3 regions of the Vogesella lacus genome follow, and region 1 is predicted to be linked to each of the others. Evidence: riboswitches for the same ligand, from Rfam matches in the RefSeq annotation. Region 1 holds a riboswitch; each other region holds the start of a gene.
What was found. Region 1 has a riboswitch for cobalamin ahead of ACZ9W6_RS15975 (ZrgA family zinc uptake protein). Riboswitches for the same ligand answer to the same signal wherever they lie in the genome.

Region 1 (5,121 bases):
CGAGGCTGGCGGCCAACGTGTCCGGCAATTGCTGGACGACTGGCAACAACAGCAGCCCGAGCAGGCTGCCATCGTGCTGGCCTTGCGCCGGCAAATCCTCGCGCTGGATCCGGCCATCAGCGAGGAGGTCAAATACGGCGGCATCCTGTTTGCCTGCGGCCAGGCTTTCTGTGGCCTGTTTGTCTACCGCCAGCATGTGACGCTGGAATTCAGCGCCGGCGCGCAACTGGCCGATGTGCACGGCCTGCTGCAAGGCAAGGGCAAAGGGCGGCGACATCTGAAGTTTGTCAGCGTCGCCGATATCGACCGCCTGCCCTGCGCCGACTATCTGCAACAGGCGCTGACGCTGGCGCGGCCGGCATCCTGATATGCGCCGCGCCGACCGTCTGCTGCAGATCCTGCTGCTGTTGCGTGGCCGCCGTCGCACCACGGCGCAGCAGCTCGCGCAGTGGCTGGAGGTGTCAGTACGCACCGTGTATCGCGATATGGCCGATCTGCAGGCCAGCGGTGCGCCGGTAAATGGCGAGGCCGGTGAAGGCTATTGGCTGGAGGCCGGCTTTACCCCGCCACCCCTGAGTTTTTCTGCTGGCGAGCTGGCCGCGCTCGAGGCCGCAGGCCGCTTGCTGGCCGGCTGGGCCGATAGCGAGCTGGCCGGCGATGCCGCCAGTGCGCTGGCCAAGATTCATGCCGTGCTGGGCAGCGCCGGGCTGGCACCGGTGCCCTTGTATGCCCCGAGCGGCCAGCATTATCCGCGCGAAAAACTGGCGCCACTACGCGCCGCCATCGGCGCACGCCAGTGCGTGGACATCGACTATCTGGACCAGCACGGCCAGCCCAGCCAGCGCACGCTCGCGCCGCTGGGCCTGTTTTTCTGGGGCGACCGCTGGACGCTGGCCGCCTGGTGTCTGCTGCGCGGCGATTACCGCCACTTCCGCATCGACCGCATCACCAGCCTGCAAGACAACGATAGCGCCTGGCCGGCCGGCATCTCGCTGGATGCCTTTTTGCAAAACGCCGATACCCCGGCCGCCGCGCGAGCCGCACTGCAACAACAGGATCAGCAGGCCTGGCATCAGCCGCCGGACTGAGTCAGCCGTTTCAGGCCTGACGGCTGCCCGGAATCAGCTTGCCGAAACGCGCCATGAACTGGCTGGCGCGGCCTTCGGTGTGGATCTCGCGTGCCTTGCCGGTAAATACCGGATGCGAGGCGGCCGAGGTATCCAGATACATCACCGGATAGGTTTCGCCGTCATGCCATTGCAGGGTGTCGCGGGTCGGCGCGCACGAGCGGATCAACCAGCCTTCCTTGGCACCGGTGTCGTAGAACAGCACGGTGCGGTAGTTTTGCGGATGCAGGTTTTTCTGCATGATGGGCTCCTGGATTTATGTAATAAAGTAACAATGTTATTTGATAACAGTTCTCATTTCAATAGCAAAATCCCGACAGCAGTACGTGTGGTGATTATCGATATCGCCACAGTGCAACCATGACAAACCGCGGCCAACACGCTACCATCCGCGCCGCGTTGGTGCTCGCGGCCCGTTCGATGGCTGCAGTTAAACGGGAAACGGCAAGGTTGGCCGCAAGGTCAGCCCCAAGCCGTGCTGCCCCCGCAACGGTACATGGCCGGCTGCCCTGCAGCCCGATCCCTCATCCCAGCCACTGGCTGCGCGCCGCAAGCGCCACCGGGAAGGCGACGGAGCGTGCGCCATAGCCCGGATACCGGCCAGCGAAGTGGCCGGATCACGTCCGGCCTTAGGCCCGGTTGCCGTCGGGGAGGACGGCCAGTGGCAACCCCTGTCCGGTAATACCCATGACTTTCGCAAGCCTGCGCCTTGTTGCGCCCGTGGCTGGCTGCCTGCTGGCCGCCGCCCTCATTCCTGCCACCGCTTTTGCCCACGGCAATCACACCCACGGCCACGGCACCGCCCGCGCCGAACTGGCCGGCCAGACGCTGACTGTCCAGCTGGAGATTCCGCTGGAAAGCTTTCTCGGCTACGACTACCCGCCCAAGGGCGATGCCCAGCAAAAACTGTGGCAAGACTTTGTCGCGCAGATGGCCACCCCTGGCGACTTGCTGACGCCGGCGGCCGAAGCCGGTTGCGTGCTGAACCAGCACGAGATCACCCCCGACATCGTCAAGCCGGCCGCTGGCCGTGACATCGACAATCTCCGCGTCAAACTGGTTTACCAGTGCAAGGAGGCCGCCGCGCTGAAATCGCTGGCGGTGCCGGCCTTCGCGCGCTACCCCGGCCTCAAGCAGCTGCGCCTGCAGTGGAGCGCCGGCAGCACCCGCAAGACGGTGACCATCCGTCCGCGTTTCCCTGCTGTCACGCTGTAAGGAGTCACCATGCTGGAAGCCAATCTGCTGCAGCTGATGCAATGGCTGCTGCTGCCGGTGCTCGCCTTGCTGCTGGCCACCCTGTTGTACGCGCTGTGGATGAGCGGCGTGGTCGTGATGGAAGGCTGGCAGCGCCGGCGCGGCATCAGCCTGCTGCCGCAGGCGGCCAACCTTGCCATCGACGAAGTCGAGCTGGCGATTCTGGCCCGCCTCGAGCCTCTGCGTCTCTTGGCGCGCGTCACGCCTATGCTGGGCCTGATCGCCACCATGATTCCGCTGGGGCCGGCGCTGCAGTCGGTATCCGGCGGTGAAGGCCATGCCGCGCTGGCGGTGTTCAGCAATGCCTTTGCCGGCGTGGTGCTGGCGCTGGCCACCGCCTCGCTGGGCCTGGTGCTGTACTCGGTGCGCCGTCGCTGGCTCTTGGCCGAGCTGGTGGCCATCCGCCGCCGTCAGGAGGCCGCATGAGCCGCCCCGAGCTGAACATCCTCGCCGAGGAAGACGATGATCCGATGCTGTCGGCCATCAATCTGGTCGATGTGTTTCTGGTGCTGATCGTTGCCCTCTTGGCGGCCGTCAGCTTCAATCAGCAGCACAGCAATCAGCCCGGCAAGGTCGAGCTGACCATCGAACAGGACGGCCAGAAAATCCGTTATCAGGGCAGCGGCAGCCTGCAGCAGGGCGACGGCGTGCGCGCCGGGGTCGCCTACCGCCTGGCGGACGGCAGCATCATCTATGTGCCGGAAGACGGGGCCGCCAAGTGAGACTGCAAGCATTTTGCACCGGCCTCGCGCTCTGCCTCTTGCTGGCCGGGCAACAGGCGCTGGCGCAGCGCCTGTTATGGCTGACGGTGGACATCACCCCGGCCGCGCGCACCGCGCTGGTCGAAAACGAAGCGCGCACCCAGGGCTGGCAGTTTGCCAGCCTCGATCATCCGCTCGCGGCCAACCCTGTACGGCTGGAGGGCGAACGCGCCGCGCTGGCCAAGGCGCTGGCCAAGGCCGATCTGGTGTGGCTGGATGTGCCGCACGAGTCGGTGTTGCAGCGTCTGCAGCAATCCTTCGGCAGCCAGCTGCAGGCCAGTGGCAAGCCGCTGGTGTGGATCGCGCCGGACGCCAGGGTTGGCCGCAAGGCCGGCGAGCAGCAAGCCGCCTGGCTGGCGGCCGGCGGTGCGGCCAACACCCGCCATGCCCTCGCCTACGCCAAACGCTGGCTGGCAGCCGGCCAGCCGGACAGCTTCGCCGCCAGCGAGCCACCGCCACAGCCCCTGCCACGGCAGGCGCTGTATCACCCCGACGCACCGGCGCTGTTTGCCGACAGCCGCCAGCTGGAAACGTGGCGGCAAAGCCAGACCGCGCTGCGCGGCCAAGCAGCGGTGGCAGTGCTCGTGCATCGCCACCATTTTGTTAACGGCGAAACCGCCTGGCTGGATGACTGGCTGCGCCGCTTCCGCCAGCAAGGGCTGTTTGCCTATGCCGTCTTCGGCCAGCAACTGGACGCCAAGGGGCTGGAAAGCCTGCTGGGCCAGGGCGAGCAGGCGCATCCGCGCGTGCTGGTGCTGCATCAGCTGGTGACACAGGCCGCCGCCCTGCAGCCCTTGTTCTTGCGCTGGGGCGTGCCGGTGCTGGCCACCCAGCCCTATCGCCACGGCGATGCCGCCAGCTGGCAGGCCGATGGCAACGGCCTCAAGCTGTCGGATACGCCGTTTTATCTGGTGCAGCCCGAGGCCGCCGGTGCCATCGACCCGATGCTGGTCACCGCCTTGCAGGAGGGCGGCCGCAAGACCGAGCTGATCGCCCGTCAGGCCGATGCCGTTGCCGCCAAGGCCAAGCGGCTGATCCAGCTGGCTGATCTGCCACGCGCACAACGCCAGCTGGTGGCCATGGTTTACAACTACCCGCCGGGCGGCAATCACTTTGGCGCGTCCTTCCTCAACGTGCCGCGCAGCCTCGAAACCGTCAGCCAGGGCCTTGCGGCCAACGGTTACCGCGTGACGCCGCTGGCCGAGCAAGGCTGGATAGACAGCCTCAAGCCGCTATTGGCCGCCTATTACGAGGGCAGCGATCTGCTCGGCCTGCTGCGCAATAATCAGGCCGCCGCCCTGCCCGTGCGCCAGTACCGCCAGTGGTGGCAAAACCTGCCATCCGCCCAGCGCGAACGCATCAAAAGCCGCTGGGGCGAGCCGGAATCCAGCCGCTATGTGGTGAGCTGGCAGGGCGAGCCGGTATTCGTGATTCCGCGCCTGCAACGCGGCCAACTGTCGGTCTTGCCGCAGCCGCCGCGCGAGGAAACCCTGCATCGCGGCAGCAATCCCTTCATGCACCGCAGCCGCCAGCCGCTGTCGCACCACTATCTGGCGGTGTATCTGTGGGCGCAGCAGGCGCAGGCGCTGATCCACTTCGGCACCCACGGCACGCAGGAATGGGCCAACGGCAAATCGCGCGCGCTGGATGTGCTGGATGACGCGCTGCTGCCGCTGGGTGATGTACCGGTGATTTACCCCTACATTGTGGATAACCTCGGCGAGGCACTGACCGCCAAACGTCGTGGCCGTGCGCTGATGCTCAGCCACCGCACGCCGGTATTCGCCACCACCGGCCTGTCGCCGGGCATGCACGAGCTGCACGAGCTGATGCACGAGTACGCGATTGCCGACAACGGCCCGACCAAGCAGCAGGCGGCCGAACGCGTGGTCGGCCTGATCGTGTCCGAACGCCTGCATCACGACCTCAAGTGGACCGAAGAACAGGTGCGCGCACGGCTGGACGACTTCCTTGAGGCG
Region 2 (5,121 bases), on a different contig from region 1:
CGATAAACAGATAACCCGGCCAGCCATTGCTGCCGACCCGCAGCAAGGGTTCGGGGCTGCTGCAGGCGGTAGTGGCCAGCAAGGGGCTGGCCAGCATCAGGCTGATGATCTGGCGGCGGCTTAATATCGGGTTGATGAGGCTCATGCTGTGGCCCGGGCAGTCATTACATACATAAAGTATAGAATCATCGGCCCGACTTAAAACTGCGTCAAAACAAACTTGATTACGGGCAGCACAGCCATTCCTGCAAATAGGCGGCCGCCTGCGGCAACTGCGCGCCGTAGAGCATGGCGATGCCCTGTACTTGGGCGCGACCGGCCTCGCTCTCGGTTGGCGGGTAGAGGCTGGCCAGCATGGCGCGCGCGTGCAGGCCGCCAAGATTGGCCGCACTGTCGAGTTTGAACAGATTGTCCAGCCCGACGCCACGCTGATGATGGCTGGTTGGTGCGACCGTCTTGCACTCCACCAGATAGAGGTGGTTATTACAGAGGATGGCCACGTCATACTCGTTTTCCACGCCGTTGTGACTGATCTTCACCCCGACAGCCGCATCGCTGATCGGCAGAATGGCGGCAAGACTGGCCACCTGCGCCAGCATCCACACCTCCAGCCAGCCACCGGCCAGAAAGAATCTGGCGCGCGCATCATTGCACCGCACATGGCCGCCTTCATTGACATTGACGAGGCCGCATTGCTCCAGCCACTCGCGCAAGCTGCCCTCGCCCGGCGGCAAGCTTTTCTCGCTGTACTGCGCCGCGTCTATCTCGTTGCACAGGCGGTTAAGCAGTGACAGATCGCGCGGATGGCTAGCGGCACGGCTGGCCAGCGCGGCGGCCAAGGTTTCGTAATGCGGATTGCGCCGCTGCAGGCGATAGTGCATCGCCAGCACGCTGCTGCCGTACAGACCAAAGTAGCCTTCGAGCGACAAGCCATCGGCAATCTCGCTGCCGTTATGCAACGGACTGTGCTCGCCGCCGCTGAGCCAGATCAGCCGGTCATGGCGCGGCTCGACACTCATCACCGGCAAATGGCGCTGGCGTGCAAGCTCGTAGGCAAATGCCGCCTGAACCGGTGTGGCGGCACTGATATTGAAGGTCACCGCGCCCTGGATCAGCTCGGTCAGGCGTTGGCGCAAGGCTAAAGGCTGGCTGTCGGGTGGCAGGATGATGACCGAGGCAGTCAGATGCAGATTGCGGCACACCGCCGCGATATCGTAGGCCAGCGCCAGATCATCACGCTGGCACAGCAAGGACACGCGCTGGATGCCGAAGCGGCTATCAAGCGCCGGGGTGATGATGTCGCTGGCGACATGGCTGACAAAGGCAAGCAGATGCATGGCAACTCCCGAAGGTTAATCCGGATTCTGCCAGCCTCTGCCTTTGCGGCCAACCTTCTGTCATCAGGCAGCGCTGCGCTGGCGCGCCCTGACCTCGTCGAGCAAAAGCGCCAGCTGCGACAAGCCTTCCAGCCACTGATGATGGCCGGAGGCGATATTGATGTGGCCGGCCTCCAGCAACCAGTGCAGCGGCACCTGCCACAGACTGGCCATGCGTACCGAACGCAAGGGCAGGCTGAACGGGTCATCATCACTGGCTACCACCCGCGCCGGGAAAGGCAGGCTCAGTGACGGCAGCGGGGCAAACGGGCGCAGTGCTGCCGGAGCACTGGCACGCTCGACATCGGCCGGTGCCACCAGCAAGGCACCGGCAATCTTGTTGCCGTAGCGCGCGGCATGATGCGCCACTGTGGCGCAGCCGAGGCTGTGGGCAATCACGATCACCGGCTTGTCGGCCGCATTGATTTCGGCATCCAGCGTCGTCAGCCAGTCGTCCAGCTGCGGGGTTTCCCAATCGTGATTGGCCGGACGGCGAGCACCCAGCAGGCTCTGCCAATGGCTTTGCCAGTGGCCGGCCGGCGAATCGCGCCAGCCGGGCTGGATGATGAAATGAAAGTCTTGCCAATGGCTGTGCATGATGCGCCTCACTGAAGGTTTTTCTGCACAATAAGGCACAATGCATATTTCTAAAAATAATGCTTTTTTGTTTTTATATAATTGCAAGAAATATAAATGCCAGCCGGCCAGCGCGGGCTTCTGGTAAAATTGCCGCCTTCTGGTGCCGGCCTTTGGCCGGTTAAACGGGAAGCAGGACAAGCCTGCGCTGCCCCCGCAACGGTGTATTGCCCTGCGGCCACTTTCAAGGTTGGCCGCAAGCGAGCATTCGACCCGTGCATTGCCACTGCCCTCAGGCGGGAAGGCGCACGGTGTGCAATCAGCCCGGAGACCGGCCAGAGACAGACACGCAACACGACAAGCGTGCCTGCATGGATGCGGCCCCGGCGGCCGCCCGGACAACTGTTGCGGCGGGCGACAGACGGTCAGCCCCCTGCCCGTTTGCCGTGCGCCATCCTGGTCACACACGCACATGCTTATTTCTTCGCCGCCCCGCCCTGCGGCCAACCTTCCGCCACAACTGGTCTTGCTGATACTGCTGCTGGCCAGCGCCGGCTCCTTGCTGCTGGCCGCTGCCACCGGCTCGGTGCCACTGGGCCTCGCCGATATCTGGGCCAGCCTCAGCGGCCATGGCAACACTCTCAGCGATACCCTGCTGCAACTGCGCCTTGAACGCGCACTCGTAACCTGGTGTTGTGGCGCATCACTGGCACTCGCCGGCCTGCTGATGCAGTCGTTGCTGCGCAACCCGCTGGCCGACCCTTACGTGCTGGGCGTCTCCGGCGGCGCCGCCGTCGGTGCGCTGACCGCGCTGTGGCTGGGTCTGGCCGCCTGGCAGGTGGATGCCGCCGCCGGCAGCGGTGCGCTGGCCGTTTCCGCCTTGCTGTTTTTGCTGTCGCGCCGCGACTTTGGCAGCAATAGCGCCACGCTGCTGTTGCTGCTGACCGGCGTCTTGCTGTCTACCGCCTGCGGCGCGCTGATTTCGCTGCTGCTGACCATCGCGCCCGAAGGCAAGCTGCGCGGCATGGTGTTCTGGCTGATTGGCGATCTGTCCGGCAGCCCGCTGCAGCTGTGGCCGTGGCTGGTACTCGGCGTCGCCTTGCTGCTGGCACTGTGGCAGGCGCGCGCCATCAATCTGCTGGCCATGCATGGCGACCACGCCGCCACCCTCGGCGTCAACAGCGGCCCGCTGCGCCGCCTGCTGCTATTACTGTCGGCCTGCCTGACCGCCAGCGCCGTCAGCCAGGGCGGCAGCATCGGCTTTGTCGGCCTGATGGTGCCGCACGGCTGCCGCCTGCTGCTGGGGCCGGACCTGCGCTACCTGTTGCCCGCCAGCCTGTTGGCCGGCTCTACCCTGCTGGTACTGGCCGATACCATGGCGCGCACCGTCGTTGCGCCCATGCAGTTGCCGGTCGGCGTGATTACCGCGCTGATCGGCGTGCCGGTGCTGTTCTGGCAATTGAATCGCGCAAGACGGAGGCTGGCATGATGCTGCAAGTACACCAACTCGCCATCCGCCAGGGCGAGCGCCAGTTATTGCTGGATCTGGACTGGCAAGTCGCCGCCGGCGAAGTGTGGTGGCTGGCCGGCCGCAACGGCTGCGGCAAGAGCACGCTGCTGGCCACCTTGGCCGCCAGACGCCCCGCCCGGCATGGCGACATCCGCCTGCATGGCGAAGCGCTCAGCCGGCTGTCGCCGCTGCAACGCGCACAGCAACTGGCGCTGCTGCCGCAGCACAGCCACGATGCTTTTGACTACCGCGTCTGCGACCTGCTCTTGGCCGCCCGCTACCCGTGGCCGGACGCCGGCGACAACCTCGCCCGGCTGGATGCCGCGCTGGACGCCTTCGACCTCGCCCACCTCGCACGCCGCCCCTTGCAGGCGCTGTCCGGTGGCGAGCGCCAGCGCGTGGCCATGGCCGGGGTGATGATGCAGGACAGCGCGCTGATTTTGCTCGACGAGCCGACCAACTCGCTGGATCTCGCGCATCAGGCCGCGCTGCAACAACAAATCCGCCGCTGGCAAGCCGCCGGCAAGGCCATCATCGTGGTCAGCCACGATCTGGTATTTGCCCCGGCCATTGCCAGCCACGCCCTGCTGCTGGATGGCATGGGCGGCCACAGCCAGTACCCGCTGGCCGATTTGCCAGCCGACAGCCTTGCCGCCGTGCTTGGCTATCCGCTGACCCGACTCACCCACGCAGGCCAGACCTGCTTCCTGCCAGGAAAACAATCATGAGCACCCAACACGACGATCAGGGCCGTAACGAACGCCACAATGCCCGCATGGCCCGCAAAAAAGCGCTGATGGACGAACGCATTGCCGCGGCTAACCAGAACCGTGGCGTTTTCATCGTCAACGGCGGCAACGGCAAGGGCAAAAGCTCCAGCGGCTTTGGCATGGTGATGCGCGGCCTCGGTCACGAGATGAAAGTCGGCGTGATCCAGTTCATCAAGGGCGCGATGTCTACCGGCGAAGAAAAATTCCTGCGCCGCTTCCCTGACGAAGTGCAGTTCTACGCCATGGGCGAGGGCTACACCTGGGACACGCAAGACCGCGAGCGCGACATGCAAAAAGCTGCCGAAGCCTGGGCCAAGGCGCGCGAGATGCTGCAAGACGAAAGCATCGGCCTCGTGCTGCTGGACGAACTGAACATCGCGCTGAAATTCAAATACCTCGACATCAACGAAGTACTGGCCGACATCGCCGCCCGCCCGATCGACCAGCACGTCATCGTGACTGGCCGTGGCGCGCCGCAAGCCATCATCGACGCCGCCGACACCGTCACCGAAATGACGCTGATCAAGCACGCCTTCCACGCTGGCGTTGCCGCCCAGCCCGGCATCGAGTGGTAAGCATGAGCTGCAAAGCCCTGCTCCTTTCCGCCATTGCCTCCGGCCAGGGCAAAACCACCATCACCGCGGCACTGGCGCGCAAGCTGGCCCGCAGCGGCCAACGTGTGCGCGTCTTCAAGACCGGCCCCGACTTTATCGACCCGATGCTGTTGGCCGCAGCCTGCGGCAGCGGTGTCGATGTGCTGGACTTGTGGATGTGCACCGAAGCGCAGTGTCAGGCGCTGCTGGCCGAGGCCGCGCGCGAGTGCGATTACCTGCTGATTGAAGGCGTGATGGGCCTGTACGACGGCAAGCCATCGAGTGCCGATCTGGCA
Region 3 (5,121 bases), on a different contig from region 1:
AAAGCTGGCCAGCTGCGGGGTGGGTAAACGGGTGAGGAACTGGATGGCAAGAATCAGCGCGCGCATGCTGTGGATAAGTCTGTGGATAGGGTGAGAGAAAGCCGTGGGCAGAATGTGGGTAGCGGGCTAGTGGCCCGGTGATTCCAGCCGCGTCAGATAGGCCGGGTGGCCATCGAGTATCGACAGCTGGGCAAAGCCGCCGCGCTGCACTGCCATCAGCCGTGCCGCACTGAATTCGATGCCCAGCAGCTCGGCCAGCAGCACACTGATCACGCCGCCGTGGCTGACCAGCACACGATGGCTGCCGCGTGCCTCGCGCAGCCAGTCGGCAAAGCCGGCCAGCACGCGGGTGCGGAACAACTCGAACGATTCGCCGCCCTCGGGCGTCAGTAGGCCGCGCATCATCAGCAGCGACCAGTCTGGTGTTTCGGCATTGATCTCGGCCAGTGCCCGCCCTTCCCAGCTGCCGAAATCACATTCGGCCAGCGCCGGCGACACATGCAGCGGCACCCGGCATTGCAGCGCCTGCTTGACCGCGAACTCGCGGCAACGCAGCAGCGGCGAGCTGGCCATGCTGGTTACCGGTGCCAGCGCCGTCAGCTTTTGCCAGCTTTGCTGCATGTCGATGAGGCCTTGGGCGGTCAGCGGCAGATCGCTGCGGCCAACCAGCCGGCCTTGATGGTCGATCTGGCCGTGGCGCAGCAGGGTCAGGGTGTAAGGATTCATGCGCTCTTGCCGGCGACACCGGCCTCGGCAAAGGTGGCCATGCCGGCATGCAGCGCAATCGCCTGCTGCAACAGCGGCAGGGCAATCGCCGCGCCCGAGCCTTCGCCCAGACGCAGGCCGAGGTCGATCAGCGCCGTTAGTTGCAGGTCAGCCAGCGCCTGGGCGTGGCCGGTTTCCTGCGAGCAATGGCTGGCCAGCAGCCAGGGCTTGAGCGCCGGGTCGATATGGCAGGCGGCCAGTGCGGCAGCGGTGCTGATGAAACCATCCAGCAGCAGCGGCACGCCCTGTTCGGCACCTTCGAGGTAAAAGCCGGCCATGGCGGCGATTTCGAGGCCGCCCAGCTCGGCCAGCAGCTCGGCACCATCCAGTGATTGATTCTTCACCCGGGCCAGCGCATCGCTGACCACCTGACGTTTGATGGCGAGGTGGGCATCATCGATACCGGTGCCGCGGCCCACGATCTGGTCGGGCGCATGGCCGCCAAGGCGGCAGATCAACGCGGCAGACGGCGTGGTATTGCCGATGCCCATATCGCCGGCAATCAGCAGATTGGCCCCGTCGGCAATCGCGCGGCGCGCGGCGTTGCGGCCAACCTCAAGCGCGGCCTCGCACTGGGCGGTCGTCATCGCGGCTTGTCGGCGGATATTGCCGCTGCCTTCGGCGATCTTGGCCTGTACCACGTCTTCCAGCGCCGACAAGTCGCCCACGACGCCGACATCCACCACCTCGAGCCGCGCCTGATTCTGCCGTGCCAGCACACTGATGGCGGCGCCGCCATTGACGAAGTTGGCGACCATCGCCGCCGTCACCGAGGACGGAAAGGCCGACACGCCTTCGGCACAGACGCCGTGATCGGCAGCAAACACACAGATGGCCGGCGACAGCGGCCGCGGAATGTCACGGCCTTGCAGTGCGGCCAGCTGGCAGGCCAGCTGCTCGAGCTTGCCGAGGCTGCCTGCCGGCTTGGTCAGTTGCGACTGGCGGGCCTCGGCGGCGCGGCCGGCGGAAAGATCGGGAGCGGGGATGCGCGACATGGTGCTGATTCCTTGAATGCGGTTGGCCTGGCGGGAGGCACGATGGCCAGACCTTACGCCAGCTTGGCAGCCAGTGCAAACCGGCAGGCTTGCGCATTGTGCAGCGCGCAAGTCGTGCTGCAGGTATAATCGTCGCCCTGCAGGTGCCCGGCTGATGTTCCATCATAGGCCGGGTGAAACTGGGAAGCCGGTGTAAATCCGGCGCTGCCCCCGCAACGGTAAGGTCTGGCCGCAAGGCCCAGGTCGCACGAAAACCACTGTCGCCAGACGGGAAGGTGTGCCACCGCAAGACCCAGCCCGGAGACCGGCCTGCATCGGGTGCTGTGGAATGCGCCCGCCTGGAGTATCGCGGGGAGGCGATCAGACAGCACGTTGGCCGCAGCCGCGACCCATCATCCTGCAGTCCTGTATTTCTCCGCACTCCCGTTTCCATAAATCCGGAGTGTGAACATGTTCAAGAACAAACCCCTGGCCGCGCTGGTAGCGCTGGCATGTGCCCCGGCCGCCCTGGCCCAGACCCCGACCCAGCTCGACGCAGTTGTCGTTACTGCCACCCGTACCGCGACCCCGGTCAGCAAGGTGCTGTCCGATGTGACCGTACTGGGCCAGGAAGAAATCAGCCAGAGCGGCAGCCTGACCGTGGCGCAACTCCTGGCCGAGCAGGCGGGTGTCGAGTTTTACAGCAATGGCGGCGAAGGCAAGTCCTCCAGCCTGATGCTGCGTGGCGCCACCGCCAAGCAGACGCTGGTGCTGATTGACGGCATGCGCGTGCTGTCGGCGACGGCCGGTACCACTTCGCTGGAAAACATCTCGCTGGACAGCATCGAGCGCGTGGAAATCCTGCGCGGCCCGGCCTCCAGCCTGTACGGTGCCGATGCCATCGGTGGCGTGGTGCAGATCTTCACCAAGCGCGGCAAGGGCGCGCCAGCGCTGCGCTTCAATGCAGGCGTGGGTGCCGAAGGCAAGCGCGTGTTTGGTCTGGGCTTTGCCGGTGAAGTGGGTCAGACCCGCTTCAATCTGGGTGTAGACCACAACAAGACCGACGGTATCTCGGCGCGTAATGCCGACAATCCGAAGTACAACGCCGACCGCGACGGTTTTGAAAACACCACCTATACCGTCAGTGCCGAGCATCAGCTGGCCGCCGGTCACAGCCTGGGCTTCAATCTGTACCAGTCCGAAGCCCGCAACGAGTACGACCAGTCTGCCAAGGCGGCCGACGAGTCGCGTTCTCGCTTGGCTGGCCAGTCTGTCGAGCTGAAAAACCGCGTTTCCGAGCGCTGGACCAGCTCGCTGCGCTATATCAACAGCAGCGACAAATCGCGCAATTTCACCAATGGCAACTTTGCCGTGGCCAGCAGCCAGTTCGAGACTCGCCAGCAAGAATGGCAGTGGAACAACCAGCTGGATCTGGCCTCCGCCGGCCAGCTGACGCTGGGTGCCAACCACCTGCTGCAGCGCGTGTACAGCACGACGGCCTACAGCCAGAACCGTCGCACCGTGGATGCGGTGTACGCCGGCTATCAGGGCGAATTCGGTGCCCATCGTCTGCAGGGTAGCCTGCGTCATGACGACAACTCGCAGTTTGGCGGCAAGACCACCGGCCAGATCGGCTACGGCTACCAGCTGACGCCGTCGCTGTTGCTGCGTGCGGCCTACGGCACGGCTTTCAAGGCGCCGACCTTTAATGATCTGTACTGGCCACTGGCCTTCGGCTATCAGGGCAACCCGAACCTGAAGCCGGAAGAAGCCAGCAACCGCGAACTGGCCGTGCACTGGCGTCAGGGCGGTAGCCATCTGCGCGTGACCGCTTTTGACAACCATATCCGCAACCTGATCGCCGGCACTGCCGACTGGTCTACCGTGGATAATCTGGAAAAGGCACGCATCATCGGCCAGACCATCGAAGCCGGCCAGCAGTGGGGTAACTTCGGTCTGAGCGCCAACCTCACCAACCAGCGCGCGCGTGACGAAAACAGCGGTAAGCTGCTGGTGTATCGTGCCAAACTGCACGGCGGCATCAATGCCACCCTGCAGCAGGACCGTACCCGTTACACCGCGCAACTGGTGGCCAGCGGCCAACGTCCGACCAGCAATGCCAATACCGACTTCCTGGGTGGCTATGGCGTGCTGAATCTGGCGGTTGAGCACGAACTGGCGCGCAACTGGACGCTGCAGGGCAAGCTCAGCAATGTCACCGACAAGCGTTATGAAACCACCAAAGACTACAGCCAGCCACGTCGCGGCTGGTTTGTCGGTGTGCGTTACGCGCAATAAGCCGGACGTTGCGGCCAACCCTTACCCAAGGTTGGCCGCAAGCGGCAACAGGCCTTCCCCGTGTCGGGGGAGGCTTTTTTACAGGAGTCAGCCATGCGACATCTGATCAGTGGTGGTGCGCGTAGCGGCAAGAGCCGCCACGCTGAAAATCTGGCGCTCGCGCATGCCGGCCCGGTGACGTATATCGCGACAGCCGAGCGGCGCACGGATGCCGCTTTTCTGGCACGCATCGCCCACCACAGCCAGCGCCGTCCGGCCAGCTGGGGGCTTGTCGAGGCCGGGCAAGAGTTGCCGGCGCTGATCGCCAGCCACGACCAGCCCGATGGCCTGCTGCTGATCGACTGTCTGGGCATGTGGCTGATGCGCTTTTTCGATGGCGATGGCCGTTTTGACATGGCCCGCTGGCTGCAGCAGCGCGAGGCGCTGTTGGCCGCGCTGGCCGCTTGCCGTGGCGAGGTGATCCTGGTCAGCAACGAAGTGGGCTGGGGTGTGGTGCCGCTGGGGCAGGAGACGCGTGACTTTGTCGACGAGCTTGGCCGGCTGAACCAGTCGGTGGCAGAAGCCTGCGAAAAGGTCAGCCTGGTGGCTTGCGGATTGCCGCTGGCACTCAAGGGTTAAAGCCGTGCTGTGCCGGTCGGCAGTTTATGACGGCTGACATGGCGGGGCAAAGCAACGTAGAATCGGCGGCTGTGACGGCCTGATGCCGCCAGCCGACTGACTTTATTTCTTCACGAAGCCGACATGGAACAAGAACTCGAACATCTGGAACATCGCGTGGTGGCCCTGATTGCCCGCCTGCACGAACTGGAAACCCAGAACGACCGTCTGGGCGAAGTGCTCGCGCATACCATGAAGGAAAACGCCGAGATGCGTTATGCGCTGGAAGAAACCCGTCACCGGGTGGCTGCCCTGATGAACCGCCTGCCACAGGAAGAACAGCATGAGTGAGATCGTACAACTGGACGTAACCTTGCTGGGTCGCCAGTTCACCATCGGTACGCCGATCGAAGAGCGCGATACCCTGCAGCAGGCCATCCGTCTGCTGGGCGAAAAAATCCAGGCGATTCAGTCCGGTGGCCGCATT

Region 2: linked by a shared signal. The riboswitch ahead of ACZ9W6_RS14200 (FecCD family ABC transporter permease) and the one ahead of ACZ9W6_RS15975 (ZrgA family zinc uptake protein) in region 1 are both predicted to bind cobalamin.
Region 3: linked by a shared signal. The riboswitch ahead of ACZ9W6_RS03925 (TonB-dependent receptor domain-containing protein) and the one ahead of ACZ9W6_RS15975 (ZrgA family zinc uptake protein) in region 1 are both predicted to bind cobalamin.

What each region holds. Positions count from the first base shown of each region.
Region 1 is NZ_CEETQT010000013.1:55,024-60,144, reverse strand. Features, by position in the region: gene ACZ9W6_RS15990 (DUF1801 domain-containing protein) at 1-367, shown strand, start outside; gene ACZ9W6_RS15985 (helix-turn-helix transcriptional regulator) at 369-1,088, shown strand; gene ACZ9W6_RS15980 (type B 50S ribosomal protein L31) at 1,099-1,368, opposite strand; cobalamin riboswitch at 1,511-1,746, shown strand; gene ACZ9W6_RS15975 (ZrgA family zinc uptake protein) at 1,815-2,342, shown strand; gene ACZ9W6_RS15970 (hypothetical protein) at 2,352-2,807, shown strand; gene ACZ9W6_RS15965 (DUF2149 domain-containing protein) at 2,804-3,103, shown strand; gene cobN (cobaltochelatase subunit CobN) at 3,100-5,121, shown strand, end outside.
Region 2 is NZ_CEETQT010000010.1:175,311-180,431, forward strand. Features, by position in the region: gene ACZ9W6_RS14185 (ABC transporter substrate-binding protein) at 1-145, opposite strand, end outside; gene ACZ9W6_RS14190 (Card1-like endonuclease domain-containing protein) at 225-1,337, opposite strand; gene ACZ9W6_RS14195 (RBBP9/YdeN family alpha/beta hydrolase) at 1,401-1,973, opposite strand; cobalamin riboswitch at 2,097-2,306, shown strand; gene ACZ9W6_RS14200 (FecCD family ABC transporter permease) at 2,425-3,441, shown strand; gene ACZ9W6_RS14205 (ABC transporter ATP-binding protein) at 3,438-4,190, shown strand; gene cobO (cob(I)yrinic acid a,c-diamide adenosyltransferase) at 4,187-4,807, shown strand; gene ACZ9W6_RS14215 (cobyrinate a,c-diamide synthase) at 4,810-5,121, shown strand, end outside.
Region 3 is NZ_CEETQT010000002.1:340,664-345,784, reverse strand. Features, by position in the region: gene ACZ9W6_RS03940 (adenosylcobinamide-GDP ribazoletransferase) at 1-66, opposite strand, end outside; gene ACZ9W6_RS03935 (histidine phosphatase family protein) at 127-726, opposite strand; gene cobT (nicotinate-nucleotide--dimethylbenzimidazole phosphoribosyltransferase) at 723-1,760, opposite strand; cobalamin riboswitch at 1,885-2,087, shown strand; gene ACZ9W6_RS03925 (TonB-dependent receptor domain-containing protein) at 2,211-4,037, shown strand; gene cobU (bifunctional adenosylcobinamide kinase/adenosylcobinamide-phosphate guanylyltransferase) at 4,131-4,655, shown strand; gene ACZ9W6_RS03915 (hypothetical protein) at 4,779-4,985, shown strand; gene ACZ9W6_RS03910 (cell division protein ZapA) at 4,978-5,121, shown strand, end outside.